3 regions of the Devosia lacusdianchii genome follow, and region 2 is predicted to be linked to each of the others. Evidence: riboswitches for the same ligand, from Rfam matches in the RefSeq annotation. Region 2 holds a riboswitch; each other region holds the start of a gene.

What was found. Region 2 has a riboswitch for cobalamin ahead of MF606_RS19150 (ribonucleoside-diphosphate reductase subunit alpha). Riboswitches for the same ligand answer to the same signal wherever they lie in the genome.
Region 1: it holds a riboswitch for cobalamin, as region 2 does, so the genes downstream of both, MF606_RS04085 (CbtB domain-containing protein) here and MF606_RS19150 (ribonucleoside-diphosphate reductase subunit alpha) in region 2, are expected to answer to the same signal.
Region 3: it holds a riboswitch for cobalamin, as region 2 does, so the genes downstream of both, MF606_RS12690 (ATP-binding cassette domain-containing protein) here and MF606_RS19150 (ribonucleoside-diphosphate reductase subunit alpha) in region 2, are expected to answer to the same signal.

Annotation. Positions count from the first base shown of each region.
Region 1 covers NZ_CP092483.1:829,931-839,882, forward strand. The annotation lists gene aztD (zinc metallochaperone AztD) at 1-957, shown strand, start outside; gene zigA (zinc metallochaperone GTPase ZigA) at 1,023-2,231, shown strand; gene MF606_RS04070 (DMT family protein) at 2,212-2,568, opposite strand; gene MF606_RS04075 (DUF2164 domain-containing protein) at 2,578-2,832, opposite strand; gene MF606_RS04080 (hypothetical protein) at 2,924-3,523, shown strand; cobalamin riboswitch at 3,544-3,754, shown strand; gene MF606_RS04085 (CbtB domain-containing protein) at 3,791-3,976, shown strand; gene MF606_RS04090 (CbtA family protein) at 3,998-4,765, shown strand; gene cobW (cobalamin biosynthesis protein CobW) at 4,762-5,817, shown strand; gene cobN (cobaltochelatase subunit CobN) at 5,821-9,636, shown strand; gene MF606_RS04105 (hypothetical protein) at 9,633-9,952, shown strand, end outside.
Region 2 covers NZ_CP092483.1:3,890,808-3,900,759, forward strand. The annotation lists gene MF606_RS19140 (response regulator) at 1-139, shown strand, start outside; gene MF606_RS19145 (ribonucleotide-diphosphate reductase subunit beta) at 158-1,249, opposite strand; gene MF606_RS19150 (ribonucleoside-diphosphate reductase subunit alpha) at 1,407-4,295, opposite strand; cobalamin riboswitch at 4,404-4,556, opposite strand; gene MF606_RS19155 (AAA family ATPase) at 4,634-5,188, opposite strand; cobalamin riboswitch at 5,300-5,490, shown strand; gene metE (5-methyltetrahydropteroyltriglutamate--homocysteine S-methyltransferase) at 5,678-7,927, shown strand; gene MF606_RS19165 (LysR substrate-binding domain-containing protein) at 7,924-8,793, opposite strand; gene MF606_RS19170 (nucleoside hydrolase) at 8,958-9,938, shown strand.
Region 3 covers NZ_CP092483.1:2,562,905-2,572,856, forward strand. The annotation lists gene MF606_RS12660 (outer membrane protein transport protein) at 1-1,061, shown strand, start outside; gene MF606_RS12665 (acyltransferase family protein) at 1,185-2,309, shown strand; gene MF606_RS12670 (head GIN domain-containing protein) at 2,443-3,180, shown strand; gene MF606_RS12675 (vWA domain-containing protein) at 3,243-4,907, opposite strand; gene MF606_RS12680 (hypothetical protein) at 5,113-5,535, shown strand; gene MF606_RS12685 (iron chelate uptake ABC transporter family permease subunit) at 5,540-5,941, opposite strand; gene MF606_RS12690 (ATP-binding cassette domain-containing protein) at 5,857-6,072, opposite strand; cobalamin riboswitch at 6,311-6,526, opposite strand; gene MF606_RS12695 (glycerophosphodiester phosphodiesterase family protein) at 6,603-7,586, shown strand; gene MF606_RS12700 (hypothetical protein) at 7,620-8,084, opposite strand; gene MF606_RS12705 (DMT family transporter) at 8,353-9,285, shown strand; gene MF606_RS12710 (DMT family transporter) at 9,379-9,952, shown strand, end outside.

The DNA.
Region 1 (9,952 bases), 1.3 Mb from region 2:
GGGCCAGACAAGGTCGTCACCATTGATCCTGTCGCCGACGAACCCTTCCGCCTTATCGACCTGCCGACCCGCCGGGTGCATTTCGTGGTCGATCCCATCCGGCCCAAATTCGCCTACGTCTTCACCGAAGACGGCAAGCTGAACCAGATCGACGTCGTCGCCGGCACGATCGCGCAGTCCGTCACCGTCACCGAGCCCTATTCGATGGATGGCGAATGGAGCCTGCCGCGTCCCCGCATCGCCGTCGCCAACGACGTTGTCGCCGTGACCGATCCCAATGCCGGCGAAATCCACCTGATCGATATCGCCACCTTCACCGAAACCCGCAGCATCGCGCTCGAGGGTGCGCCCTACAATATCGTCGCGGTTGGTGGCTCGGGCGTCGTTCATGGTGAAGGCGACGCGCATGCGCACGCTCATGACGATCAGGTCTATAAGGGCTACTTCGAGGACAGCCAGATTGCCGACCGCGCCCTTGCGGACTGGGCTGGCGACTGGCAGTCGATTTACCCGCTGCTGCTCGATGGAACGCTGGCCCCGGTGATGGAACACAAGGCTGAAGCCGGCACCAAGACGGCCGAGGAATACACGTCCTATTACACTGTGGGCTACCAGACGGACGTCAATCGCATCACCATTGCCGGTGATACCGTCACCTTCTATGGCGAGGGCGAGCCTGCGGCAGCCAGTTATGCATATGACGGCTACGAAGTCCTCACCTACGAAAAGGGCAATCGTGGGGTGCGCTTCATCTTCGCCAAGACCGAGGGCGCTGACGCGGCACCGCAGTTCATCCAGTTCAGTGACCACGCCATCGCGCCGCAGGATGCAGACCACTATCACCTCTACTGGGGCGATGATCGCGCTGCCCTCCTTGAAGAGCTGACCAACTGGCCGACTTACTACCCCTCGGAACTCAGCGCCGAAGACATTGTCGGCGAGATGATCGCGCACTGATTGCACGCATCGAGGCGTCCGGCCTTGCCGGACACCGCTCACCTTTCAGCCCCAAGGCGACTTTCATGACAAAGCTACCGGTCACGGTGCTTTCCGGCTTCCTCGGCGCCGGCAAGACCACGCTCCTCAATCACATCCTGAACAACCGCGAGGGCCGCCGCGTCGCCGTCATCGTCAATGACATGAGCGAGGTCAATATCGACGCCGCTTTGGTCCGCGAGGGCGGCGCCAACCTCAGCCGTACCGAAGAAACCCTGGTGGAAATGTCCAATGGCTGCATCTGCTGCACCCTGCGCGACGACCTGCTGCAGGAGGTGACCCGGCTCGCCCGCGACGGCCGCTTCGATTACCTGCTGATCGAATCCACCGGCATTTCCGAGCCGCTGCCGGTCGCGACCACCTTCGATTTCCGCGATGAGCGCGGCGTGTCGCTCTCCGATATCACCCGGCTCGATACCATGGTGACCGTGGTCGATTGCGCCAACCTGCTCAAAGACTACGCCTCGTCAGATTTTCTGCGCGATCGCGGCGAGACCATGGGTGAAAACGATGAGCGCGCTTTGGTTGACCTCTTGGTCGAGCAGATCGAGTTCGCTGACGTCATCGTGCTCAACAAGGTCTCGACCGCCACGCCGCAAGATCGCGAGACGGCCCGCCAGATCATCAAGGCGCTCAACCCGGTCGCCCGCATCATCGAAACCGACTTCGCTGAAGTGCCGCTCGATGCCGTGCTCGATACCGGCCTTTTCAACCTCGAAGCGGCCGAGGCCAATCCGCTCTGGTTCAAGGAACTGAACGGCTTTTCCGATCACGTGCCCGAAACCCTCGAATACGGCATCCGCTCCTTTGTCTACCGCGCCCGCCGTCCGTTCAATCCGGCCTTGCTCGACAAGTTCATCAAGAGCTCATGGGCAGGTGTCGTCCGCGCCAAGGGTTTCTTCTGGCTGGCGACCCGGCCGCATTACGTTGGCGAAATCAGCCAGGCCGGCGCGCTGGTGCGCACCCAGCGCCGCGGACTCTGGTGGGCGGCCGTCCCCAAGCAGCGCTGGCCCGACGACGCCGATTGGCGCCGCTCGATGACGCCCTACCTCGATCCCGTTTGGGGTGATCGCCGTCAGGAGATCGTCTTTATCGGCCTCGATCCGATGGACGAGCATGCCATTCGCCGTGACCTTGACGCCTGCCTTGTGCCCGCCAACAGCTTCCACCCGGACAACTGGGCCCGCCTGCCTGACCCGTTCCCGGCCTGGGGGCCTACTTCAGCGGCCCCTTGAAGATGAAGAACGCGCCGAGAGCGATGAGGGCAAACCCCACCCCGTGGTTCACCGTCAGCTTCTCGCCGAAATAGAACACGGTGAAAACCGCGAACACGCTCAACGAAATGACTTCCTGAATCGTCTTGAGCTCGGACGGCGAGTACACCGCCTCGCCGATCCGGTTCGCCGGGACCGCCAGCCAATATTCGAAGAAGGCGATGCCCCAGCTGATCAGCACCGCCGCCCACAGCGCCGATGTCGGCCACTTGAGATGGCCATACCAGGCAAAGGTCATGAAGACGTTGGACGCGAGCAGCAGTCCAATCGGAGCCAGTGTGGCAAAGTTGAAGCCCAAGGACGCCTCCTAGCGCAGATGCTTGGTCGGTTGTTCCAGCCCGAAAATGTCGTCGGTCAGGCTATCCATCCGCTCGCGGATCAGCGCCTGCGCGTCGTAGAGGCCGCGGTTGTAGAAATAAGCCCCCATCTTGTCGACGAAGAACATCATCAGCATTTCCGCCGGAATGGCGCCGATATCCTGGTCGAGTTCGTTGCGGAAATAGTCCCGGATCTCATCGACGATCGCCTTGGTTTCCTCACGGCTGAACTTGATGGGTTTCATGGCTGCTCTCCTTCAGCTCTGGTTCATATCGCGAGTCGCTGATTGCGGATGACCGTGCGGTAGCGCAAACTTGGTCATCGGAGGAGAAATCATGCTTGCCCGCGCGACCTTTTTCGTAGCACTCGCCCTGACGGCTCCGGCTTTCGCCGAGGAGATCGCCTGCGAAGGCGCCTTTGCCATCGATAGCTCCGAAGCCCGGCTCATCGAGATCTATGGTGCCGACAATGTCGAAACCGGCATCGTGCCCGGCCCCGAGGGCACCGAGATGCTGGCGACTACGGTCTTTCCAGGCGATCCCCGCAAGGCCCTGCAGTTCGTCTGGTGGGACGAGGACAATCTGCGCGATCCCGGCAATATCGAGCTACCCAGCAAAGCCCTTGCCCATGGCGGCGTTCATATCGGCACGACGCTGGCTGAACTCGAAGCGATCAATGGCGAGGCATTTACGTTTAACGGCTTCGGTTGGGACTATGGCGGCTTTGCCAGCTTCCGGACCGGCGCTTTGTCGAACCTACCCGGCGGCTGCCACCTGTCCGTCGGCCTCTTCCCGCACGCCAATCTCGAAGGTGTCGACACCATGCCGGTCAATGGGGACGTTGAGGTGAAGTCGACCGACCCTTTGCTCGACCTGATGGATGTGCGGGTGGATACGCTTTCCATCGGCTATCCCCACCCCGATTTCCGCGATTGACCGCCACCCCCTCGCAGGCGTAACTCTGGACCCGTGTTGGTTCCCCGCGTCCGTAGTGGCAAGGGGATCAAAAGGGAACACGGTGCGGATTACCCATCAGGGGCCTAAACCGTGGCTGCCCCCGCAACTGTAAGCGGTGCGTGCCCTCATCACGCCACTGGCGCAAGCCGGGAAGGCGAGGGCGCTATCTCCACCGCGAGCCAGGAGACCTGCCGGCACCCGAACCGAGCGTCAAGCTCATCTATTCCGCGCACGGAGGGTGCCGCCATGAATACGACGACAAAAACCTCGACTGGCATCCAGTCGCTCTCGATCTCTCAACGCCTCATCGCCGGTTCGCTGGCGCTCGTTCTCGGTCTGACCCTCCTGGTTGGCACCGGTTTTGCTGGCGATTTCCGCCTGCATAACGGCGCGCACGATACCCGCCACGCTATGGGTTTCCCCTGCCACTAGGCAGAGCGCGAGAGAAAAATCATGATCCGCAATTTGTTTGCCGCTGCGCTTCTCGCAGCGCTTTGTGCTGGCCTGGTCACCGCAGGCCTCCAGCATTTCCGCGTCACGCCGCTTATTCTTCACGCTGAGACCTTCGAGGGTGAAGGCAGTCATAGCCACGGTGAGGCGGCCGTCGCTGCCGATCACGAGCACGCCGCCGGCATGCCAGAGCATGAGCATGACGCCGTTGCCACCGCCGCCGCCGAACCCGAGGAATGGGCGCCGCAGGATGGTTTCGAGCGCACGGCCTATACCTCGCTCGCTACCGTGCTCGCCGCCGCTGGCTTCGCATTGGTCATCGGCGCCGTCTCCATGTTCGCCAATATCCCCATCACCTTCGGCAATGGCTTCTTCTGGGGCGTCGCCGGCTTCGTGACTTTCGCGCTGGCCCCCGCCTATGGGCTGCCGCCCGAACTGCCTGGCATGCCGGCCGCCGACCTCGTCGGGCGCCAGGCCTGGTGGATCGGTACGGCCCTTGCCACCGGCGCCGCCTTCATCCTTCTCGCCAAGACCCGCGCCAGCTGGGCCATCGCTGTCGCCATCGCGCTCGTCGCTGTGCCGCACATCATCGGCGCACCCGCCGCGCCCGACGAATCGAGCGCCGTGCCGGCCCACCTCGCCACCGAATTCGCCGCCGTTACCCTGGGCACCTCGCTGGTGTTCTGGCTGATCCTTGGCGTGGTCTTCGGCAAGCTCAACGACCTCTTCGCCACCAGCCGTGCCACCACCCCTGCAGGAGCCACCGCATGACCAAGATCCCGACCACCGTCATCACCGGCTTTCTCGGCGCCGGCAAGACCACTCTCGTGCGCCACCTGCTGGCTCATGCCCCCAAGGGCAAGCGCATTGCGCTGATCATCAACGAGTTCGGCGACCTGGGCGTCGATAAGGATATCCTCGCCGGCTGCGGCGACGAGACCTGCCGGGAAGAGGACATGGTCGAACTCTCCAACGGCTGCATTTGCTGCACCGTGGCCGACGAGTTCATCCCCACCATGCAGGCTCTGCTCGCCCGCCCCGAAAAATTCGATCACATCGTCATCGAAACCTCGGGCCTCGCTTTGCCGCAGCCCCTCATCCGCGCCTTCAACTGGCCCGAGATCAAGGCGCAGGTGACCATTGATGGCGTCGTCACCGTCGCCGACGCTTCGGCGCTCGCGGAAGGCCGCTTCGCCTCCGACGAAGCCGCGGTCGACGCCCTGCGCCGCCAGGACGAAATGCTCGATCACGAGACGCCCCTCGGCGAACTGTTCGAGGACCAGCTTTCCTCGGCCGATCTCGTCGTGATCAACAAGGCGGACCTTGTGGATGCGGCGACCCTCGCCAAGGTGGAGCAGAATATCCGGGCAGAGCTGCGCCCCGGCGTCGGCGTGGTCCATGCTCACAACGGCCATGTCGACATCACCGCCTTGCTCGGCATGGGCATGAGCAGCGAAGACGACATCGCCAACCGCCCCAGCCATCATGAGCTCGAACACGGCGGCGAAACCCACGAGCACGACGATTTCGACAGCTTCTCGCTGCGCATCCCAGCCATATCAGGCAAGGACGACCTGCTCGCCATAATCGAGCAGACCATCCGCGACCACGACGTGCTGCGTCTCAAGGGTTTCGCCGCCGTCCCGGGCGCCGCCGCCCGCCTCGCCATCCAGGCCGTCGGTCCGCGCGTCACCGCCTATTTCGACCGCCCATGGAAAGACGGCGAGGTTCGCGAAACCGCGCTTGTGGTGATCGGCGAAAGCCCACTCGACCATGCTGCCATCACGGCCAGCCTGCAGCGGGCAATGGCGGTCGCTGCCTAGCTTATGCACCTCCTCTCCGCCCAGGCCGGCGCCATCCAGCAAGAAGGCGAAGCCATCGACCTCAACCAGCGCCCCGGGGCGCTGGTCTTTGCCTCGTCCGCCGATAGCGAACTGGCCATGCTGGCAGGCGCCGCCGATCGGGCAGGGGAGGCCGAACTCCGTCTCGCCAACACATTGCGCCTCTCCAACAATCTCTCGGTCGATCTCTGGTTGGAAAAGACGGTCGCCCATGCGGGTCTGGTCGTCCTCCGCCTCATCGGCGGCGCTGCCTATTTCCAGTACGGCGTCGACGAACTGATCGCCCTCTGCGCCAACAGGAAGATCCCGCTGGCACTGCTCCCGGGCGATGCCAACCCCGATCCCATCCTGCAATCGCGCTCGACCATCCACCCCGACGACTGGACGAGGCTCCACAGCCTCTTCATCGCCGGCGGCCCGGACAACGCCGATACGATCCTCAAGACGTTCAACCGTCTCTTACCTCGCCCCTCCGGGGAGAGGTCGGCGGCGCAGCCGCCGGGTCAGGGGGCCTTCCTCAACGACCTAGCCCCCCAGCCCTTCGCCCGCTTCGGCCTCTGGCACCCCGCTACCGGCATGACCGACGAAGCCGGCCTGCGCGCGATCCATCGTGCCAGCACAACCTACATCCCCATCCTCTTCTACCGCGCCGCCCTCGAAGGCGCCGGCACCGCCACCATCGAAGCCCTGATCGCCGCGCTCGAAGCCCAGGGCCTCGCACCGGTACCGTTGCTCGTCTCTTCCCTCAAGGAAGGCCCGTGCATCCGCTTCGTCCAGAATGCCCTGTCGGCCTTTCCGCCCTCGGCCATCTTCAACCTCACCGGCTTCGCCCTGGGCATTGACGATCTTGATGCCAAGTCCAACCCCTTCTCCGATGTCGATGCCCCCGTCATCCAGCTCATCCAGTCCGGGCGCTCGGAAGCGCAGTGGCTCGCCGACAGCCAGGGCCTCAGCTCCAAGGACATGGCGATGTTCCTCGTCATGCCGGAAGCCGATGGTCGTCTCGCCGGCCTCATCGTCGGCCACAAAGCCGACGCCGTCTGGCACGACCGCTGCCAGGTCCCGCTGACCGCCTATGCGCCCGACCATCAGGGCATTACGCGCGCCGTCGCACTGGCGAAGAACTGGTCCCACCTGCGCACAACGCCTCGCCCAGAGCGCAGGATCGCCCTCGTCCTTGCCAACTACCCCATCCGCGATGGCCGCCTCGCCAATGGTGTCGGCTACGACGCGCCGCAATCCACCGTGGAAATGCTAAAGGGGCTGGCGCACGCGGGCTACGCCGTCGCCGACGCGCCGGGAGACGGAGCATCGTTCATCGCCGCCCTCCAATCCGGTCCCACCAACGCCGAGCCAGCGCGTGGTGCGTCGCCCGCCCGGTTGACGCTCGACCGCTATGCCGAACTCTTCGCCACGCTGCCCGCCAAAATCCGCGACGAGGTCACCACGCGGTGGGGCCATCCCGCCACCGATCCCTTCGTGCGCAACGACACTTTCCACCTCCCGGCGCTGGTCTTCGGCAACGTCGCAGTTCTGCTCCAACCCGCCCGTGGCTACCAGCTCAACGAAACCCTGAGCTATCACGACCCGGCCCTCGTCCCGCCCCACGCCTACATCGCCGCGTATCTCTGGCTCCGCCACGAATTCGGCGCGCATGCCATGATCCACAACGGCAAGCACGGCACCCTCGAATGGCTCCCCGGCAAGGCCACCGCACTCGACGCCGCCGCCTACCCTGACGCGCTCTGGGGCCAGCTGCCCCACCTTTACCCGTTCATTGTCAACGACCCCGGCGAGGGCACCCAAGCCAAGCGCCGCACCGGCGCCGTCATCATCGACCACCTCGTGCCGCCGCTCACGCGCGCCGAAACCTATGGCCCCCTCAAGGACCTCGAGGCGCTGCTCGACGAATACTATGCAGCCTCCGGCATGGATCGCCGCCGCCTGGCCGACCTGCGCCGCCGTATTCTGGACTTCACGCGTGACAGCCGGCTGGATCGCGATATCGGCCTGCCCGCGGACGAAACCGAGGCGCTGATCAAAATCGACAACTTCCTCTGCGACCTCAAGGAAGCCCAAATCCGCGACGGCCTCCATGTCTTCGGCCAATCCCCGCAGGGGGACCTCGAACGCGACCTCATCGTCGCCCTGGCCCGCGTCCCGCGCGGCGAGGGACCGGGCGAGGGCTCGTTGATCCGTGCCCTCGCCGATGACCTGAAGCTGGGTTTTGACCCGCTAACGGCCAAGCTCGCAACGCCGTGGATCGGGCCCACCCCCACCCTCGCTCCATCCCCACAAGGGGGAGGGAAGCTTGATCCGGCTCCGCTGAGCGATCAGTCGTCTCCCTCCCCTCGATGGGGAGGGATCAAGGGTGGGGTGGTGCCACGTACAGTAGGCGACGTCGTGGAACACCTCGAAGCGATCGCGGCCGCCCTCGTTGATGGCGCCAATACCGCGCCCTCGCACTGGCACGCCACCCGTATCGTCCTCACCACGGTCGAAACCCTCATTCGCCCCCGCCTCGCCGCCTCCGGCCCAGCCGAAATGGCAGCGCTCCTCGACGGCCTCGATGGCAAATTCATCCGCCCCGGCCCCTCCGGCGCGCCTTCGCGCGGCCGCCTCGACGTTCTCCCCACCGGCCGCAACTTCTACTCCGTCGATAGCCGCGCCGTGCCCACGCCCACGGCCTGGGAGCTCGGCAAAAGATCCGCCGAAAGTCTCGTCCTCCGCCACCTGCAAGACCACGGCCACCACCTGCGCTCGGTCGCCCTCTCCGTCTGGGGCACGGCCAATATGCGCACCGGCGGCGATGATATCGCCCAGGCCATGGCGCTGATCGGCGCCAAGCCCGTCTGGGACCCCGGCTCGCTGCGCGTATCCGGCTACGAGATCATTCCGCTGGCAAAACTCGGCCGCCCGCGCGTCGATGTCACCTTGCGTATTTCCGGCTTCTTCCGCGATGCCTTCCCGGCCCAGATCGCCCTGTTCGATCGCGCCATCCGCGCCATCGGCGCGCTGGATGAACCCACCGACGACAACCCCATCGCCGCCGCCATGCGCACCGATGCCCTGGGCCTCATCGCATCGGGCCAACCGGAGCATGCTGCCGGCCATCGCATTTTCGGCTCCAAACCGGGCACCTATGGCGCCGGCCTCAACGCCATGATCGATTCCGGCGCCTGGTCCACGAAATCAGACCTTGCCCACCGTGCCCTCGACTGGGGCCAATACGCCTACGGCGCCAAGACATCAGGCACCCCCGAGCGCGACCGCTTCGCCGCCCGCCTTGGCGATATCGACGCCGTCATCCACAATCAGGATAATCGCGAACACGACCTGCTCGACAGCGACAACTACTATCAGTTCGAAGGCGGCCTATCAGCCGCCGCCGAAACCCTCACCGGCCACAAACCCGCCGCCTACCACAACGATCACTCCCGCCCCGAACGCCCGCTGATCCGCACGCTCGAGGAAGAGATCAGCCACGTCATGCGCAGCCGCGTGGTCAATCCCAAATGGATCGCCGGCATGCAGCGCCATGGCTATCGCGGCGCCTTCGAAATCATCGCCACGGTCGATTTCATGTTCGCCTTCGCCGCGACGACTGGCGCGGTCAAGACCCACCATTTCGACCTGGCTTTCGAGGCCTTCGTCGAGGACGCCGCCACCCGCGACTTCATCCGCACCAGCAATCGGTACGGCTATGACGAGCTCATCGCCAAGTTCAACGATGCCCTCAAGCGCGGCCTCTGGACCCCGCGATCCAACGCCGCCTATGGTCTGCTCGCGGGGGAACAATGAACAACACCATCATCTATCTCATCGGCCATTACGGCGTCGGCAAGCTCACCATCGCCAGGGAACTTTGCGCCATCACTGACGCGCGGCTGTTCGACAACCATCTGGTCAACAACGTGATTTTCTCGCTGATCCGCACCGACGGTAAGATGCCCTTGCCGGAGCGCGTCTGGGACATGATCGAAGTCATCCGCGATCAGGCTCTGCTCGCCATCGAGGAGTTGACCCCACTCGAAGCCAGCTTTGTGCTCACCAATTGCCTGCTCGAAAGCGACCCGGGCGATCGTGCCGTCTACGATAAGGTGGAGACCGTTGCCAC
Region 2 (9,952 bases):
GCGCGACGTGATCCGCACCGGCGAATATGTGCTCGATGCCCTGGAAAAGCAGGCGCCGTCCGATCAGCTGGAGGAGCTGCAGTCGCAGCTGCGCACGCTGCGCCATCAGGTCAGGTTGATGGCCGAGAGCACCGGCTGAACCGGACGCCCCGCCCTATTAGTCCCAGCTCAACGCGCCGCCATTCTGGTATTCGATGACGCGGGTCTCGAAGAAGTTCTTCTCCTTCTTGAGGTCCATTGCCTCGCTCATCCAGGGAAACGGGTTCTCGGTCTCACCGAACACTGGCGCTAGGCCAAGCTGGGCGCAGCGGCGGTTGGCAATGAAGTGCATATACTGCTCGCAGAGCGCGGCATTGAGCCCGAGGAAGCCGCGCGGCATGGTATCGCGGCCATAGGCGGCCTCGAGTTCAGCCGCCTTCTGGATCATGCCACGCACTTCCTCCTGGAACTCCTTGGTCCAGACATGCGGGTTTTCGGCCTTGATCTGGTTGATCACGTCGATGCCGAAATTGAGATGAATGCTCTCGTCGCGCAGGATGTACTGATACTGCTCGGCAATCCCGACCATCTTGTTGCGCCGCCCAAGCGACAGGATCTGCGCGAAGCCGGTATAGAACCACATGCCCTCGAAAATCACATAGAAGGCGATGAGGTCGCGCACGAAGGCGCGGTCGGTTTCCGGCGTCCCGGTAGTGAAATCGGGATCGTCCAGATGCTGAGTGAAGTTCAGTGCCCAGGCCGCCTTGTCGGTAATCGACGGCACTTCGCGATACATGTTGAAGAGCTCACCCTCATCAAGGCCGAGGCTTTCCACGATGTACTGGAACGTGTGCGTATGCACCGCCTCTTCGAAAGCCTGGCGCAGCAGGTATTGCCGGCATTCCGGGTTGGTCAGGTGGCGATAGATGGCCAGCACGATATTGTTGGCCACAAGGCTCTCCGACGCGGCAAAGAACCCCAGATTGCGCTTGAGCGTGTGACGCTCATCATCGGTCAAGCCGTCCTTGGACTTCCACAGGGCGATATCGGCCTGCATCGAGACTTCGGTGGGCATCCAATGGTTGTTGCAGCCGTTGAGGTACTTCTCCCACGCCCATTTGTATTTGAGCGGCAGGAGCTGGTTCACGTCGGCACGGCAATTGATCATTGCCTTGTCGTCAACCGAGACGCGGCCGCCCGTGAGGTCGATGCGGGTTTCGGAGGCGATAGGGGCAGGCTTGGGGGTGTCGGAGGTCCAGTCTAGGGACATTTCAGGATTTCCTTGATGGGTTTGAAAGACCCCCTCATCCGCCCCTTCGGGGCACCTTCTCCCACGAGGGGAGAAGGATCCAACCGAGAACTTCGGGCTCTTTCCCTTCTCCCCTCGTGGGAGAAGGTGGCCGAAGGCCGGATGAGGGGGTGCTGAACTACTGGCAGGCCTCGCAATCGGGGTCGTCGATCAGGCACGCAGGCCCATCGATGACAGGCATGACCAGCGCCGTTCGCACCGGCCCCGCCTCGACCACGGGCGCACTCACCGCCACCGCGTTAAGCTTGCCGTCCGTGCCCTTGAGCGTCGATTTCTCAACGTGGGTCGCCGAGCGCGAGCGCAGGTAATAGGTGGTCTTGAGCCCTGCCTTCCAGGCCGAACGATAGAGCCCGTCCAGCGCCTTACCCGATGGATTGGCTAGGTAGAGGTTCAGCGACTGCGCCTGGTCGATCCATTTCTGCCGGCGCGACGCCGCCGCGATCAGCCAGGCCGCATCCATTTCGAACGCCGTGGCATAGATCGCCTTGAGATCATCAGGCACCCGATCGATCTGGCCCACCGAACCGTCGAAATACTTGAGGTCCGAGATCATCACCGCATCCCAGAGCCCGCGCGCCTTGAGGTCGCGGACGAGCTGGGCATTCACCACGGTGAAATCGCCGCTCATGTTCGATTTCACATAGAGGTTCTGGTAGCCCGGCTCGATCGACTGGCTGACGCCGCAAATGTTGGAAATCGTCGCCGTCGGCGCGATCGCCATGGTGTTGGAATTGCGCATGCCGACGGTTTTGACGCGGCTCCGCAAGGTCTCCCAATCGAGCCGCTGCGTGCGGTCGATATTGATCTCGCTGCGCGTCTTGGCCAGCAGGTCCTGGCTGTCGATCGGCAGCACACCCTGGCTCCATAGCGACCCCTGGAAGGACGCATAGGCACCGCGCTCTTCGGCCAGATCGGTCGAGGCCCCGATGGCGAAATAGCTGATGGCCTCCATCGACGTGTCGGCAAATTCCACCGCACGATCCGACGCATAGGCGATACCCTGCGCCTGCAGCGCATCGGCGAACCCCATCAGCCCCAGGCCGACCGGACGATGCCGCAAGTTGGACTTCCGCGCCTCGGGAATAGTGTAGAAATTGATGTCCACCACATTGTCGAGCATGCGCATGGCCACATCGACCGTGCGCTTGAGCCGGACCAGATCGAGCCCGTTCTCCCCGACATGGGCGAGCAGGTTGATCGAGCCGAGATTGCACACCGCCACTTCGTCCTTGGAGGTGTTGAGCGTGATCTCGGTGCAAAGATTGGACGAATGCACCACGCCGACATGGCCCTGGGGCGAGCGGATATTGCAGGGGTCCTTGAAGGTGATCCAGGGGTGCCCGGTCTCGAAGATCATGGTCAGCATCTTGCGCCACAGATCGAGCGCCTTGACCTTGCGATGCACCCTAAGTCCGCCTGCGGCCGCCTTGGCCTCATAAGCCTCATACGCCGTCTTGAAAGCCGGGCCGTAAAGATCGTGCAGATCCGGCACCTCGTCCGGCGAGAACAGCGTCCAGTCGGCGCCCGCTTCGACGCGCTCCATGAACAGGTCTGGCACCCAATTGGCCGTATTCATATCATGCGTGCGGCGGCGGTCATCGCCAGTATTCTTGCGCAGGTCGAGGAATTCCTCGATGTCGACATGCCAGGTTTCGAGATAGGCGCAGACCGCACCCTTGCGCTTGCCGCCCTGGTTGACGGCGATGGCGGTGTCGTTGGCGACCTTGAGGAAGGGCACCACGCCCTGGCTCTCGCCATTGGTACCCTTGATATGGGCGCCAAGACCGCGCACCGGCGTCCAGTCATTGCCGAGACCACCCGAATACTTGGCCAGCAGCGCATTGTCCTTCACCGCCTTGAAGATGCCGTCGAGATCGTCAGCGACCGTGGTCAGGAAGCAAGAGCTGAGCTGCGGCCGCAGCGTGCCCGAATTGAACAGCGTTGGCGTCGAGGCCATGAAGTCGAAGCTCGAAAGCAGGTCGTAGAACTGGATCGCCCGGGCTTCGCGATCGATTTCGCGCACGGCCAGCCCCATGGCGACGCGCATGAAGAAGGCCTGCGGCAGCTCGAACACATTGCGCTCGACATGCAGGAAATAGCGGTCATAGAGCGTCTGCAGGCCCAGATACTGGAACTGGGTATCGCGCTCCGGCTTGATGGCGGCGGCGATGCGCTTGACGTCGAAGCGGCTCAGCTCCGGATCGATCAGCTCGTGCGCGATGCCAACGGCAAGATAGTCCGGAAAATACTCGGCATAACGCGTCGCCATGTCCGCCTGCGTCGCTTGTTCCGGCCGGCCGGCGACAAAGCTCAGGGCCTCGCGACGCAGCTTGTCGAGCAGCAGCCGGGCCGAGACGAAGGCATAATTGGGCTCGGTTTCGACCAAAGTGCGGGTCGCCAAAATCGGCGCCAGCGCCAGCTCGTCGAGCGAGATACCGTCATAAAGGTTGCGCCGCGTCTCTTCGAGAATGGCGTCGGGCGCCGTGCCCTCGAGACCGGCACAGGCTTCGGCGACAACCGTGGCGAGGCGCGCCTCGTCCAGCGGCGCACGCGTACCATCGGCCAGGGTCATGGTCAGGACAGGCGAAGCGACCTCGACCGGCTTGGCGGCAGCGCGGGCCTTCGCATGCTCCTCGCGATAGAGCACATAGGCCCGGGCGACCTTCTGGTGTTCGCCGCGCATCAGCGCCAGCTCGACCTGGTCCTGCACATCCTCGATGTGAAAGACACGGCCATCCTTCGCCCGCCGGCTCAGCGCCGCGAACACGTCCGCGGTCAGCTCCTCGACGATTTCATGCACCCGCCGCGAGGCGGCCGCCTTGTTGCCTTCCACCGCCAGGAACGCCTTGGTCAGCGCCACGGCGATCTTGGAGCGATCGAACGGCACCGTGCCGCCATTGCGCTTGATGATGGAATAGCCAGGCTCGGCAGTCGGCGCGCGATCGGCGGCAACCAACGCCGACGGCAAGATGGTATCGGACTGAAGATGAGCTTCGACTTGCGACATTGGACCCCCAAAGACCCCGTAGGTGGACGGCGGGATCGGGGCGCGCGCAACGGCATGACCGATCGGCCAAGCTCGTGCTTGCGACCAACCGGGACACCCCGCCCGTGGACGTTCTAACCTGTCGTGGCAGGTATCTGGCTTGGCCGCCGAGGCGGTCTCTCACAGTTGCGGGGGCAGCGCCGGACCAGAACTTGGTTCGCACCGGCTTCCCTATTATCACCCGTCCTTGCGAACCGGGCGACCACGACACACCATATGTAGTGTGCTCGTTCGAGATTCCCGTCAATCCCTTGTGAAGGATTTTTGACCAGCGTGAATGCGGCTGTGGACAGCGGGGATTACGCCTCGCCCGTCGCGGCTCCGAGACTCAGCAGGCGCTGCTCCCGTGTGCCCGTTACTTCGAGGAGGCGCGGGCCATCTTCCAGCAAACCCAGATCGTCATCGCGCAGCATGGTCTTGAGCCTCGCATCCACCCGCGCCCGCAATTTCGGGAACTCGATTGCGACCGCGATTTCATCCGGCCGCGACACCGGGAGGAAGACGAGCACGTCGAGCGTCGACAGCGCCTTCTCGATTCGGCCCAGCAGCTTGCCGCTCGGGGTCCACTCAAATCCCTCTTGGGCGCTGACCACGTCGAGATAGGCGATGAAGTCGAGCGGGCACCGGTCGAAAATGACGTCATCCTGCCCGGCAGAGGCCATGATCAGGGAGCAGCTTTGCCCGAGCTGCTCTTCGAGGTCAGCCAAAGTCGGTCCGTCGGCAAACGGCACGCCTTGCTGAGCCAGCAGCCAATAAGGCTCGGGCACGCTTTCGTAATGCGGACGGGCCGCGACCCAGTCGTCGACCAGCGTCGTCTTGCCGGTTCCATGAGTACCCGTGATCGCGATCCGCATTGTCCAACCGCCCCTTCGTCTCTGCCCCTACATTGCCACCGCGCCATTTCGCAAGCGGCAGAGATATAAAGAAATCTTTATGTCTTGATTGACGGACGATCCCGCCCGATGCATGCTGATGCTGCCCATGGTCCCCGCAAGGGGATAACAGGGAATCCGGTGCGGGCCTCAAACCCAAGTCCGGAGCTGCCCCCGCAACTGTAGGCGGTGACGGATGCTCATCGAGCCACTGGCGAAAGCTGGGAAGGCGAGCATCCGCGATAACCGCAAGCCAGGAGACCTACCTTGGGATTGAGCACTCACATGACGCCGGTCGGGTGGACTGGTCGAGGACATGCCATGACGAACTTCTCGCTGCCCACCGTACCCTTGCCCGGGACCCGAATGCGTCGCTCCTGACGCTGCCCTAGCTCATCCCCATTGTCGACGCCCGGACCGTGGCCGCCTCAAGCGCAGCCGGCGGGCGCGCATTCATGCATCGGTACCATCATGACCAAATCGGCCAATCTCGGCTTCCCGCGCATCGGCGCCCATCGCGAACTGAAGAAATCCCTCGAAGCCTACTGGAAGGGCGACAGCGACGCCGCTGCCCTGCATGCCGCCGCCCGTGAGCTTCGCGCCCGCCACTGGCAACTCCAGCAGGCTGCCGGCATCGACATCATTCCGTCGAACGACTTTTCGCTCTACGACCACATGCTCGACACGATCGCAGCGCTGGGCGCTATTCCGCCGCGCTTTGCCGGCATCAGCGATCCGGACCAGCTCTATTTCGCCATGGCGCGCGGCAGTGCGGCCGCCCCGGCCATGGAGATGACCAAGTGGTTCGACACCAATTACCACTACATCGTCCCCGAATTTTACGCCGGCCAGCACTTCGCCCTGTCGACCAGCAAGGCGCTGGATCACTACCGCGAGGCCAAGGCACTGGGCATCGAAACCCGTCCGGTCCTGGTCGGGCCGGTGACCTGGCTGAGCCTCGGCAAGGCCAAGGACGATGGGCTCGATCCGCTCTCGCTGCTCGACGCCGTGCTGCCGGTCTATGCCGAGCTGCTGGCCGCCCTCAAGGCCGAGGGCGCAGAATGGGTGCAGATCGACGAACCCATCCTGGCGCTCGATCTCTGCGACGTCCAGCGCGCTGCCCTGCGCCGTGCCTATGAAGTGCTGCAGCCGGTCGCACCACGCATCATGCTCGCCACCTATTTCGGCGCCTTGCTCGATAACACCGATCTCGCCGCCAGCCTTCCCGTCGCCGGCCTCCACATCGATCTGGTGCGGGCACCCGAGCAACTGGCCACGGTGCTCAAGGCGCTACCCACCAGCAAAGTGCTGTCGGTTGGCGTCATCGACGGCCGCAACATCTGGCGGGCCGACCTCGATGCCCGCTTCGCGCTGGTGAACCAGGCGTGGGATAGTGTCGGTCCGGACCGGCTGGAAATCGCCCCCTCCTGTTCACTGCTCCACTCCCCGGTCGATCTCGATGGCGAAACCGACCTCGACGACGAACTACGCTCCTGGCTCGCCTTCGCGCGCCAGAAGCTCGCCGAAGTCGCAGCGCTCTCGACCGCAATGCAGCGTGGCCGCGGCGCGGCCAAGGCCGCCTTCGACGCCAGTGCAGCAGCCGCCGCCTCGCATCGCCAGTCGGCGCGCATCCACCGGCCCGAGGTCGCACATCGCGCCGCCCAGCCGACCGATCTAAGCCGAAAGAGTGTCTTCGCAGAGCGGCGCGTCGCGCAGCGTGATCGCTTCAAGCTGCCGGCATTCCCCACCACCACGATCGGCTCGTTTCCGCAGACCAGCGAAGTGCGCGAGCAGCGTTCAGCCTTCAAAAAGGGCCGGATTGACGTCGCCGCCTACGACGCCTTCCTCGAAGCCGAAACCGAACGCGCCGTGCGCATCCAGGAACGCCTCGGCCTCGACGTGCTCGTACACGGCGAGTTCGAGCGCAACGACATGGTGGAATATTTCGGCGAACAGCTCGATGGCTTCGCCTTCACCAAGAACGGCTGGGTCCAGTCCTATGGCAGCCGCTGCGTCAAGCCGCCGGTGATCTATGGCGATGTCTCGCGTCCCGCCCCGATGACGGTGCGGTGGTCTGCCTATGCCGCCGCGCTTACCGACCGCCCGGTGAAGGGCATACTCACCGGCCCGGTGACCATCCTGCAATGGAGCTTTGTGCGCGTCGACCAGCCACGCTCGCAAACCTGCCGCCAGATCGCGCTGGCCATAAGGGACGAAGTCATCGATCTCGAAGCCGCCGGCATCGGCATCATCCAGATCGACGAACCGGCCCTGCGCGAGGGCCTGCCTCTGCGCCAGCGCGATTGGGACGTCTATCTGCGCTGGGCCGTCGACTGCTTCCGCGCCTCGGCCTCGGGCGTCGCCGACGACACCCAGATCCACACCCACATGTGCTATGCCGAGTTCAACGACATCATGCCATCAATTGCCGAAATGGATGCCGACGTGATCTCGATCGAGACCTCGCGCTCGGACATGGAACTGCTCGAAGCCTTCCGCGACTTCCGCTACCCCAACGAGATCGGCCCCGGCGTCTGGGACATCCACTCCCCGCGCGTGCCCGGCCAAGCGGACATGGAGGCCCTGATGCGCAAGGCCGCCCATGGCATTCCCGCCGATCAGCTCTGGGTCAACCCCGACTGTGGCCTCAAAACCCGCGGCTGGCCCGAAGTTGAAGCGTCGCTCGCCAACCTCGTCGCCACGGCCAGGGCCCTGCGTTAGACGCCCGGCGACATCTGCTGCTGGAACCAGCGGCGGATGAGGCTCATGGTCCGCGGCGAGCGATCGTCGCGCCAGGCGAGGAACCAGCTGCCGGCGCGCGTCACCATGCCGAGCGGCGCCACGAGGCGCCCGTGCTGCAGCGCGTCGGTGATCGCTGGGCCGGGACCTATGGCGACGCCAAGTCCCGCCTCGGCGGCCTGCACGCTGAAGGACAGTGCGTCGTACCAGATGGTTTCGCGCGGCGGCAGCGCGATACCCGCCTCACGCGCCCAGTTGGTCCACATGTCGGGCGGCCAGCGGATATCGAGCCGCGGCAGGCTCCACAGCAGGTCCATCGTCACCTCGCGCCCGCGCAACAGCATCGGGCTGACCACGGGACCGAAGGTTTCCGGCGCCACCGCCGCCACCGTCATACCGGGAATATCGCGCAGCGGACCGACCCCGATATAGACGTCGATCGAGCGATCGGCCGGGTTGATCTCCCGCGTCCAGGTCGTGAGTCGCACCGAAATGCCGCCCAAAGCGGCCTCGAGGCTTTGCAGTCGCGGCACCAGCCAGCGCAGCATGAACGTATCGGGCGCCGTGATCATCAGCGTGGTCTGGCTCGACGTATGCAGATGCTCGGCGCCTCGGTTGATCGAGGCAAAAGCCTCGGTGACCGTCGCCGCGAACGCTGCCGCCCCCGGCGTCAACCGCATCGAGCGGTTGCCGCGCTGAAACAGGTCGATGCCAAGCTCGTCTTCCAGGTTCTTGATGTGGCGGCTGATGGCCCCGCTGGACACATGCAGCTCATCGGCCGCCTTGCGCACACTGCCCAGCCGCGCCGCCACTTCGAACGCCCTGATCGCATTGAGCAGATGCAGCATCCAATACCTCAGGAAAAGTCAACTGAACTCTGGAAAATTTGCTATTTAGAACCGTCACATTCCCCTAGCTTAGCCTAAGTTTTCTCGCGCATCCAGCCGGGTTTCGGCGGGATTTGACGCGTGGAGGCACTGTCTAGTTTTTATCATCAATTAGGAAATATCACGTGACCAGCACTCCCCACCGCATCATTATCGATTGCGATCCTGGCCATGATGATATGGCGGCCATTCTGCTGGCGGCGTCCCATCCGGCAATCCAGCTCGAGGCCATCACCACCGTCTGCGGCAATGCCTCGCTCGATAACACCACCAACAATGCCTTGCGCATCGTCGATGCCTTTGCCCTCGACGTCCCGGTCTATCGCGGCACCGTCCAGCCGCTGCTGCACCGCTACGATTTCCCCGCCGAATTCCACGGCCCCAGTGGCCTCGACAGTTCCGGCGCCGACCTGCCCCAGACCAGCCGCAAGCCGGGCAACAAGCACGCCGTGCAGGCGATCATCGATCTCGTCGACGCCAATCCGGGCCAAATCACCCTCGTCGTCATCGGCCCGATGACCAATCTCGCTCTGGTCTTCGCGCTGCGGCCCGATCTCGCCGGCAAGATCAAACAGCTTGTCTTCATGGGCGGCTCGACCGGCGAGGGCAACGTCACCCCCGCCGCCGAATTCAACATCTGGGCCGACGCCGAGGCCGCCCGCATGGTCTTCCGCTCCGGCGTGAAGCTGGTGATGTTCGGGCTCAACGCCACCCACCAGACGCTGCTGCGTCGGCAGGATATCGCTGCCGTGCGCGCCGCTCATCCCGGCACCAATGCCGTCGCCGACATCATGGATTTCTACTGCCAGACCTATTACCGCTTCGCCGGCGCCGATAAGCCGGGCGCCCCGATGCACGACCCCTGCGCTATTGCCTATCTGATCGATCCGAGCCTGTTCACCATCGAGCAACTGCCGGGCGAGGTCATCGTCGCCGATACCGAAACCTACGGCCAGACCCTGATCGACCTGCGCCCGCAGGACCCCGCGCACGATACGCGCAACAAGAATGTCGGCGTCGCCATCAAGGCCGATGCCGAGGGCTTCGCCCGACTGGTCACCCAGGGCCTGATCTGGGGCGCCGGCCGGATTTCCACTCAATCCTGAATGTCCAACCCAAA
Region 3 (9,952 bases), 1.3 Mb from region 2:
GTCTGCCGCTACTGGGCGGCGCTTTTGCCGGCGGGCTTGAAGCCAATGGCTATGACTGGGAGCTGCTGTTCGATCCAGCGACCTATACCGCCAAGGCCAGCACATCCTATGTGTATATCCACAAGGATGTGACCAATCCGGGCGTGATGCCCGGCGTGGTGTCTACCCACCCCTCGATCGTCTATTACAATCTGGGCTTCAAAGCCGACATTCTCGACATGGCGAGCTGCCTAATCACGGTGCAGAACCCGTTTGGTGCGGACACTGCACGGACCAATGCCTACGCGGCGCTGAGCGGACAAGCCGTCAACGAATCCATTCGCTCAACCGACGCCGGTCTCACCTGCGCGTATGGCATACAGGCTGGACCGGGGGTTATCAGCTTGATTGGCGGCATATCCGCACAAAACCTCAGCTATGCGGCCGATCTTCCAACGGGCCTCGCCACCAGCACCCCAGCGTCGATCAATGGCTGGTCCGTGGGTTGGCGCGCCGGCCTTGCCTATGAAATTCCCGAATACGCGCTTCGCGTCAGCGCCATCTACAATGCTCCGGTCCACTACAACCTGACTGGCACTGCTTTCGGCGGCCCCGCATCCGCCGATGTCAGCACGCCGCAATCCTTCGAACTGCGCGCGCAAACCGGCATTGCGCCCGGTTGGCTGGCGTTGGGATCGGTCAGATGGGCGAACTGGGCCGCGCTGCAAAAGCTTACGGTAACGACCATCGGTGCGCCTCTCGTGTCTTCGCTCGACTACCGCGACGGCTGGACCGTCACGGCCGGTATCGGACATGCCATCAACGAGCAATTGAGCGCTGTTGGCGCCGTAACCTGGGATCGCGGGACCTCAACGCCCGGCGCAGGCGGCGTATTGGTCTCGGGTGGCCAGACCGATCGCTATGGCATTACCTTGGGCGGAATCTACAATATCTCGGAAAGCGTGCAGTTCACTGGCGGCGTCTCCGCCAGCACGCTGGCCGCGGGCTCAAATGCCCGCGGCGAAACCTGGAACACGGGTTATGTCTTCGCAGTGAGCGGCGGGCTCAAGGGCTCGTTCTAGCGCGCCATCGACGGTCACGACGAGACGGCGTTAACCAGCGCCGCCTTTTTCGTTTCGCTGAAAGGCATTTGTGACGCCCTTTAGCGCTATTATGGCGCCGCAACAGAAAACGCGGCTAGGCCCATGACCGGTATCGGTTCCCCGTCACCTATACCTGCTCGCCTCGACGAGATCACCGCAGCCCGTGGCATCGCTGCCTCGCTCGTGGTGATCTACCATATCAACGCCTACGCCAATGGCGCGATCACGGCGGCGTTTCCGCCGCTACATTACGGCATCTTGGCCGTGGACTTCTTCTTCGCACTCTCTGGCTTCATCCTGACCCACGTCTATCGCGACGCCTGGCGCTCCGGCGCCTATCGTCACGCTGGCTTTATGGGCAAACGTTTTGCCCGCGTCTGGCCGCTGCACGCTACAACGCTGCTCGCCGTCGCACTGATCGTTCTCGCTGGCGGTCGTTTCGGCCTGACACCGGAATGGCAACCAACGGCCAGCTCTTTTGTACTCAACCTGCTGATGCTGAATGCCGAAAGCCTGACACCCGAACTCGCCTGGAACCAGCCGGCCTGGTCCATCGGCGCGGAGTGGTTTGCGTACCTGCTCTTTCCACTATTCCTGCTCACGATTGATCGCCTCGGCAACAACGCCCTCCGGGCACTGCTTTGCACTCTGGTTTTTGTCGCATGCGCGGTGGCGTCAATGCAGATATTCCATGTCGATCTGCTGGAGCTGACCTATCAGGGCGGGGTGCTGCGCATCATTCCATCATTCCTTGTGGGCGTGGCGCTGCGTTATGCATTCGACGATCTTCTGGCGCGGGGCTGGGGCACCAATGGTCGGCTGATCGATATTGGCCTCACCGTCGGCGCAGCGATGCTCGTGATCGCGGGCTATCTGGGTCTGCCTAACGAGGTTTTCTGGCCGATCATCATTGCCATGCTGCTGCTTCTTGCCCTGCGTGGCCAGAGCGCCCATCCGACCATGCTGCGCAGCCGGACGCTGGTCTGGCTCGGCGACATCTCCTACGCGCTTTACCTTGTTCACGCGCCGGTGCTGATGCTCATCTATGGTATCGGAGGCAAGCTGCTGCATGCGAACACCACTCCCGCGCTCCTCACGCTCGGCATGGCTGCTTTCCTCGCCTCGATCGTCGCCGCATGGCTGGCGCATGTCGTGATCGAACGCCCCGCACAGTCCTGGCTGGTCGGCCTTGGCCGCCGCCGCGCATTGCCCGCAACGGCTGGCTAAGGGTAGCAATCAGCCCCTGCACATAGGGCACACGCGTGTGCCTAACAACCACGCGCGGACTATATTTTCACGTTCTCTTGAGCGCCGCTGCGCCATGCCCAATATGCCTGTAACCAATCAAGGGAGCTAAATCATGCGGACCATGAAGACGCTGGCACTGGCAACCGCCCTCGGCCTGACGCTGACCGGGGCGGCACTGGCCGAAAGTCGGAACTTCGACGTCAAAGACTTCGACAGGATAGACATCTCGACCGGTATCGATGCCGTCGTCACGATCGGCGACCGCTTTGCCGTCAGCGCCGACTCCGCCAGCGCCGATGCGCTGCAGAATCTGCGTGTCGACGTCTCCGGAGGCGTGCTCAAGGCCAGTTTCGACCAGAGTTTCCTCGACTTCATCATCAGCGGCGGCCTGGTCGGCATGCTGCTGAGCAACGGCAATGCCATCACTGTCGATATCACCATGCCGGCAGTCGCTGGCATTTCGACCAGTTCGGGTGCCGATGTTAGGGCAAGCGGTCTGAAATCGAACAAGCTCGATCTAGACGCCTCAAGCGGCTCGGACATTACCCTGAGCCAGGCAGCCCTGGGGGCGGTAAGAGCCAGCGCGTCGAGCGGCGCGAACATGGAATTGTCGGGCACCTGCGAAACCATCGACGCCGAGGCCTCCAGCGGCTCAGGCATTAGCGCCGGCGACCTGGTATGCGAAAACGCGACCGTCGAAGTCTCCAGCGGCGCTGATATCGAGGTGCATGCCACCGGGACACTGAAAGCCGAAGCGTCGAGCGGCGGGGATGTCGATGTGGCCGGCCGGCCGACACGAACCGATTTCGAATCTTCGAGCGGCGGCGACGTCTCGTTCGAAGAGGAGTAAGCCGGTCCACGCCAACAAAAAGGGCGCCCCACGCGGGCGCCCTTCGCATTCGTAGCGGCGGCTTACTTCGACTTGCCTGCCGGCACGATCGCTATCTCGCTGCGTTCGCCACCGACGATGGTGATCGGGGTTTCCTGATCAAGACTGATGATCAGGTAGTCCCCGGCAGCCAGCGTCGTACTGAAGTCCGGCCCGTAGCCATAGTCGAAGGATTTGCGGTTACCGGCAATATCGGCCTTGGCCGAGACCAGCTCCACATAGTCGTCACCCGGCGTGGTGACCGCGAGAACGCCTGCGTCGAGAATAACCGGAACGTCCGTCAGTTCACCCGTCTTGACGGTGAACGGCACCTCCCCCGATGCACCGCCCAGGTCATATGTCGCAACATAGTCACCGGGCGGCAGTTCGAAGCTGAGGTCGCCGCCATACTGGTAGGCGACCGACTTCCGCGAACCATCCAGCGCCTTCTTGGCCTCCAGAACCTCGATGAATATGTCGGCCTCGATGGGGCTGCCTTCGACGTAGAACGAGGCGACCTTGGCCAGGCCCACACCAACGATCACGTCCTCGTCGATGGTCTCGCCGGCCTTGGCGTCATAGGTGCGGGTCACCTTGGCCTCGCCAATCGAAACGTCGACCTCAATGGCGCCAGCCGGCACGACGACGTCGATATCGCCATATTGCGTGGTCACGTACTCGTTCGCGTGGCGGATTTCGGTCGCCGCGTCGTCATCCACCGGAGCGCCTTCGCTTGGCATGGGATGCAGCTTGAGGATGGTGCCGTTGATGACGAAGTGCGGCGTCGCGACCTTGCCAGCCACGATGGTCACCGGCTGCGACGAGGTCGCGTAGCCCAGCGTGGCGCTCAATATGTAGTCGCCCGGCTCCAGTGCGCCCTCAAAGGTCGAGTAGTAGTTCGTGCCGACATATTCGCCCGCCGTGCCATCGGCAGCGACGGTGTGCCATTCCCAAACCAGATCGGCATCCTCGTCGACAATGTCCGGACCGCCTTCGGACAACGAAGCCGTGGGCTTAAGGTTGTAGTCGGCAACAGGCTCGGGCGCCGGGGCCGGCTCGGGTTCTGGTTCAGGTTCGACCTGCGCGACCTCGGCAACCGTCGAGCTCAGCGCATCGACCAGGGCTGCTCCGTCATTGGCCGGCAGATACTTGCCGCCGGTGTTTTCGGCGAGGCAGGCAACCTGTTGGCCCTCTTCGTCGGAAAGGCCAAAGCCCAGCACGTGGGTGGTGAAATCCACACCTTGAGATTCAAGCTCGGAGGCCAGGGCGCACGGATCGACCTCGCAGGTTTCGAGCCCATCGGTAATCAGGATGACCGTCGCTTTTTCCTCGGTGAAGCGCAGATCTTCCGCGGCTAGCCGCACTGCGTCCGAAATTGGCGTCATGCCCTTGGGATTGATCGCGTCGGCGGCGGCGACAATCGCCGAGCCGGTGCCCGTTGCCGGCTCAACCAGCATTTCGATATCGGCGCAATTGCCCTTTTCGCGGTGCCCATAGGTCATGAAACCCAGCTCAAGATCATCCGGCAGAGTAGCCAGCACCGAGGCCAGGGTTTCGCGCGCAATGGTGATGCGCGCCTTGCCATCGATCTGAGCCCACATCGAGCCAGACCCATCAAGCACGATAATGGCGCGTTCGGCGGCAACCGCCGGCAGCGCCATGCCCAGGGCTGCGACCGCCCCAAGCACAAGATTACGGATGATCCGCATAGAATTGCCCTCCAACAACACCAGCCCCGTTATCGAGGACTGCGTATAAGCGCGCAATTCAAATCATGCCTCAGATGACGCCTGGATGAACACTGCATTCAGCGCGAGTTATGACTTACGGGCGATTTTGTGGTCGGATTCCAAAATGCCACTATCAGGTCGTAGCAAGAGCCCATCATTCGCTGACTTGAGGATATTCCCGCCGATGGCGCCGATCGTGGAACTGTTGGGAGCGCGCTATGGCGACCTCCCCAAAATGCGGCAACTCGCCGGGCTTTCGCTCCAATTGGAGGTGATCGGGGACCAGAGCTATGTGTCGCTGCCCGAGGCCGGAATTTCGTTGGTATTGCCTGATGGCGTCATGGTGTCAGCGGTGCAGGTCCACGGGAGTACGTCAGGTTTCAGCCAGTTCGCTGGGGAGTTGCCCCATGGCATAGACTTCTCAATGGGACGCGAACACGCTCGCGCGCTTCTTGGCGACCCGGACAGCGAGGGTGAAGCACGGAACCTTCCTCTGCTCGGGTTGAAACCAGCATGGGACAGCTTCCTGATGGACGGCTATCGGCTGCACCTCGAGTACACGATCGACACAACTAGCATCCAGCTCGTTTCAATCATGCCAAGGTAGGCCGCTATTCGGCCCCGGTCTGGCGCCAGCGCATTAGTCCGATGAAGAACAATCCGCCGATAATGCCGGTCAGTATTCCGATGGGCATATCCTGCGGTGGAATCAGGATACGCGTAACAATGGCGGCTAGAACGAGGAAGATGGCGCCAACCAGCGCCGATAGCGGGAGCACCCGTCGGTAGTCGCCGCCGACGGCGCGTTGCGGCGACGCTTCAAAGGTAACACCGCGGTTACAGCTCTGGACCGGGACGCGATAGCCGGCGGCCAGGGCCGTGCTGGTAGCGGTCGCGGCCAAGGCAATGGCGGAGACACGATGCGGCGTCAGCCCAAGTTCGACGATCTCGGCGACACTGAGCCCGAAATCCGACGCCTGCTCCTGCAGAACCGTGGCAACGCGCCGCGCCACCGATTTGCCGACAGCGTCCAGATGTCGTCGCCGTCCAGAAGCACGAGACCGCTGCTGGGCCGGTGATAGCGATAGAGGCAGCGCAGCAGGCTCGATTTGCCTGCTCCATTCGGGCCGACCAACGCCAGCATCTCCCCTGGCTCGACGCTGAGCGACAGCGGCCCGATAATGGGCTACCCCGGGATCGCACCCCAGGTCAGGCCCTTGATGTCGAGGCGCGCCGGCCGATCACCGGTGAAGCCATCAGCCGTAGACTTGCCGTGTGCCATCGCTGGCTCCGCCGTATGGCGAGAGGTCACGGGCGATCCGAGCAGCGATTATGCGACAGCAACTGGTCATCATCGTCTCCCGCGGCACACCTCGGCCGGGTTAAAAGGAATGATGACGGCAAGTCTCCTGGCTTGCGGGTCGCTGCGGCTCCGGCCCTTCCCAGCCTTTCGGCCAGTGGTTCATCCCGGTGTCGCTATCCGCTCACAGTTGCGGGGGCAGCCACGGTATTGCGCCCTGATGGGTACGTCGCACCGTGTTCCCTTTTAATCCCGCCGCCCGAGTTGGGTGGCAAGAACCATCGGCGTGCGTGATGCGCGATTTTCGTCGGCAAGGCAAGGCGCCTCATTTCAACCCAAATGGCGCTGGAGCCTTCATTGGCTCGGAGGGAATCATGAGGCGTTGGCTGGGACGGACGCTGCTGGCATTGCTGGTGCTGGCGGCAGGGATTTACGTGTTCAACGCGAGCTGGCGGGTATCTCCGCCAAGCGATCCCCAGATCACGCTGATCGCGCATCGCGGCGTCCACCAGACCTTCGACCGCAGCGGGCTCGAAAACGACACCTGCACGGCCGAGCGCATCGGTCCGCCGGAGCACGGCTTCATCGAGAACACGATTCCCTCCATGCAAGCTGCCTTTGCCGCAGGCGCTGATATCGTCGAGCTCGACGTGCACTCGACCACCGATGGCCAGCTCGCCGTGCTGCATGACTGGACCATCGATTGCCGCACCGAAGGAACAGGCGAAACCCGCAGCCACGAGATGGCCTATCTCAAGTCGCTCGACGTCGGCTACGGCTACACCGCCGATGGTGGCGCCAGCTACCCGTTGCGCGGCACCGGCGTGGGGCAGATTCCCGAACTGAAGGAAGTGCTGTCGGCGATGCCTGACGGACGCTTCCTGATCAACTTCAAGAGCCGCGAGGCGCGCGAGGGCGACATGCTGGCCAGGGTGCTCAGCGACAATCCGGAGTGGCGTCAGGCAGTGTGGGGCGCCTATGGCGGCGACGAACCGACCTATCGCGCCGCAAACCAGATCGATGGGCTCGCTGTCTGGTCACGGCGCGGGCTGGTCGACTGCCTCGTGCAATATGGCGGGCTTGGCTGGACGGGTTACATGCCGCAGGCCTGTCGCAACACCAAGGTGATGGTGCCGCTCAACGTGGCGCCCTGGCTGTGGGGTTGGCCCAACCTGTTCCTCGAACGCATGCGCAACGCCGGCAGCGAGGTGATCCTGCTCGGGCCATACGAGTCAGGCGATCCCGGCGCCGCCGGCATCGATACGGTGGAACAGCTGGCGCAACTGCCCACTAGTTTCGATGGCTACCTGTGGACCAACAAGATTGAGATCATCGCCCCGGTGCTGACCGCGCAATAGCGGCCAAAGCCTGCCGGCGTCTGAGATCGGCCTCTATCCCGCAATTTTCGCCCGGCGATGCACGAAATAGGCACCGGCTTGGCCGCTATAGCCGAAATAGACAGCACCGAGCACTGCCGCGATGTGAGCGATGCGGCTGCCGGTGATGATCCAGGTCACCGGATCAGCCTTGGTCGCAAAGGCCAGAACATTGCCACCGCCGATAAGCCAGCTCGCCGGTTCCATGATCAGCGAAAAAGTTCCGAGCCCACCGTAAAGCAGGGTCAGGGCATGGCGGGCAATGTTCGAGCCACGCATCATCAACGTAGCGAGCACGGCGAGCAGCGCAAAGGCCGACAGACGGATAGTCAATTCCGCGCCGCTATTGAGGACCGCATCCAACGGGCCGCGAGGATCGACGGCGAGGCGCGTGCCGACTTCGAGAATGGCGGTCGCAATGGCGAGCATCCACAGCGCGAAGGCCAGGCGGACAGTGTGAGGCACAACAAGATGAGGCATGACAATCTCCCGCGGCAATAGGCTTGAACCCAACATTGCGAAGCCGCACGCGCCGGTCTGCTATGGCCTGGCCGGATGCCGCTGCCGAGAGGGTGTTTCGCGAACCGCCGCATTGCGCGACGAAGCTGCGATTTAGGGGAGTGAAGCTTTTAACGGACCGGCGCTAGCCGCGCAAAAGCGCCGCAGCCCCAACTATCCCATCGACGGAAGCGGCGCGGCGCTCTAGGGTCGCCGCATTGCCTGAAACACTCGATTTTCTGGATGTATCATGCCGGTCGGCGTGCTTTATGCTGTTATCGCCTACTCGGTCTATTCCTGCGGCGACGCCATCATCAAGGGCTTCGGACAGAGCCTGTCCGTCTTCGAGATCGGCTTCTTCATCGCCGTCTGCTCACTGATCCCCGCCGCCTTCGTCAAACCCAAGGGTGAGCGCTGGCGCGACAGCTTCAAGCTCAAGCATCCCCGCCTGGTTCATCTGCGCTCCTTCAGCGGGGTCGCGTCATCGACACTGGTCACCTACGCCTTCACCACCATCGCCTTTGCCGAGACCTATTCGCTGGTCTTCATGATGCCCCTGTTCATCACCGTCATGTCGGTGCTCATCCTCAAGGAGCGGGTGGACGCCATTCGCTGGAGCATGTTGGCGCTAGGCTTTGTGGGCGTCATGCTGGTTGTGCGCCCGGGCTTCCGCGAATTGGAGCCCGGCCATCTGGCGGCGCTGGGCTGCGCCCTCTTTGGCGCAATCTCGACCACGGTTCTGCGGGTCGTAGCGCCAACCGAAAAGCGAGTGAGCCTTATCGCCCTGCCCGCCATCTACCTCATCGTGGTCAATTTCGTACTGATGCTGCCGACATTCGTCGTGCCGACTTGGCAACAATTCGGCTTGCTGGCCGCCAGCGGCAGCCTTGTCGGCATGGGGCATATCCTGCTGATCGCCGCGACCCGCAACGCGGCGGCGAGCCAGGTCGCGCCGATCCAGTACGTGCAGATCGTCTGGGCCATCGGGCTGGGCGCCTTCTTCTTTTTCGAGTACCCGGACCTCCTCGCCTATATCGGCCTGGCTGTGGTCGTGGTGTCCGGACTGGTCAATGTGCTGGTGGACGGAGGCCGCGCCCGGATCGCGGGCCGCTTCGCCGAATACCGGGCCCACCGCCCCGGCCCTCCGAGCAATATTACCGAAGTGCAAGGCCCTGAAATTTAGCTGCCCGAGAGGCAGCGGAAGCGTCGACGGCAAGCGGAGACGTTTGTATGGTAGGCCAATTCCCGAGTCTTCCTCATACTTTCTGGATTTCCGATGCCGCTCGGCGTCCTGCTCGCCTTTCTGGCCTATGCCAGCTTTTCCGTCGCCGACGCGCTGATCAAGGCCACCGGCCCGACCATGTCGGTGTTCGAGATCGCGTTCTTCACCACGAGTTTCTCGATCATTCCCGCCATGCTGACCAAGCGTGGCGAACGCTGGCGCGATCTCTACAAACTCCAGCATCCCTGGCTGGTCCATCTGCGCTGCGCCACGGCCATCTCCGGCACCGCCTGCGTGATGTATGCCTTCACGCACATCCCGTTTGCCGACGTCTATGCCATCGGCTTCCTGACGCCGATAATGGTAACCGTGCTCAGCGTGCTGGTGCTGAAAGAGCACGTCGCACTGCACCGCTGGTTGCTGCTGATCATTAGTTTCCTCGGCGTCGTGCTGGTGATCCGGCCCGGCGTGCGCGACCTGCAATTGGGTCATCTGGCCATTTTCTGCAGCGTTTTCTTCGGCGGGATCACCACCATCATCCTGCGCCACGTGGCACCCAAGGAGCGGCGGGTCAGCCTGGTTGGCCTGCAGGTGCTCTATTCGGGCCTGTTCAACGGCTTGCTGATGA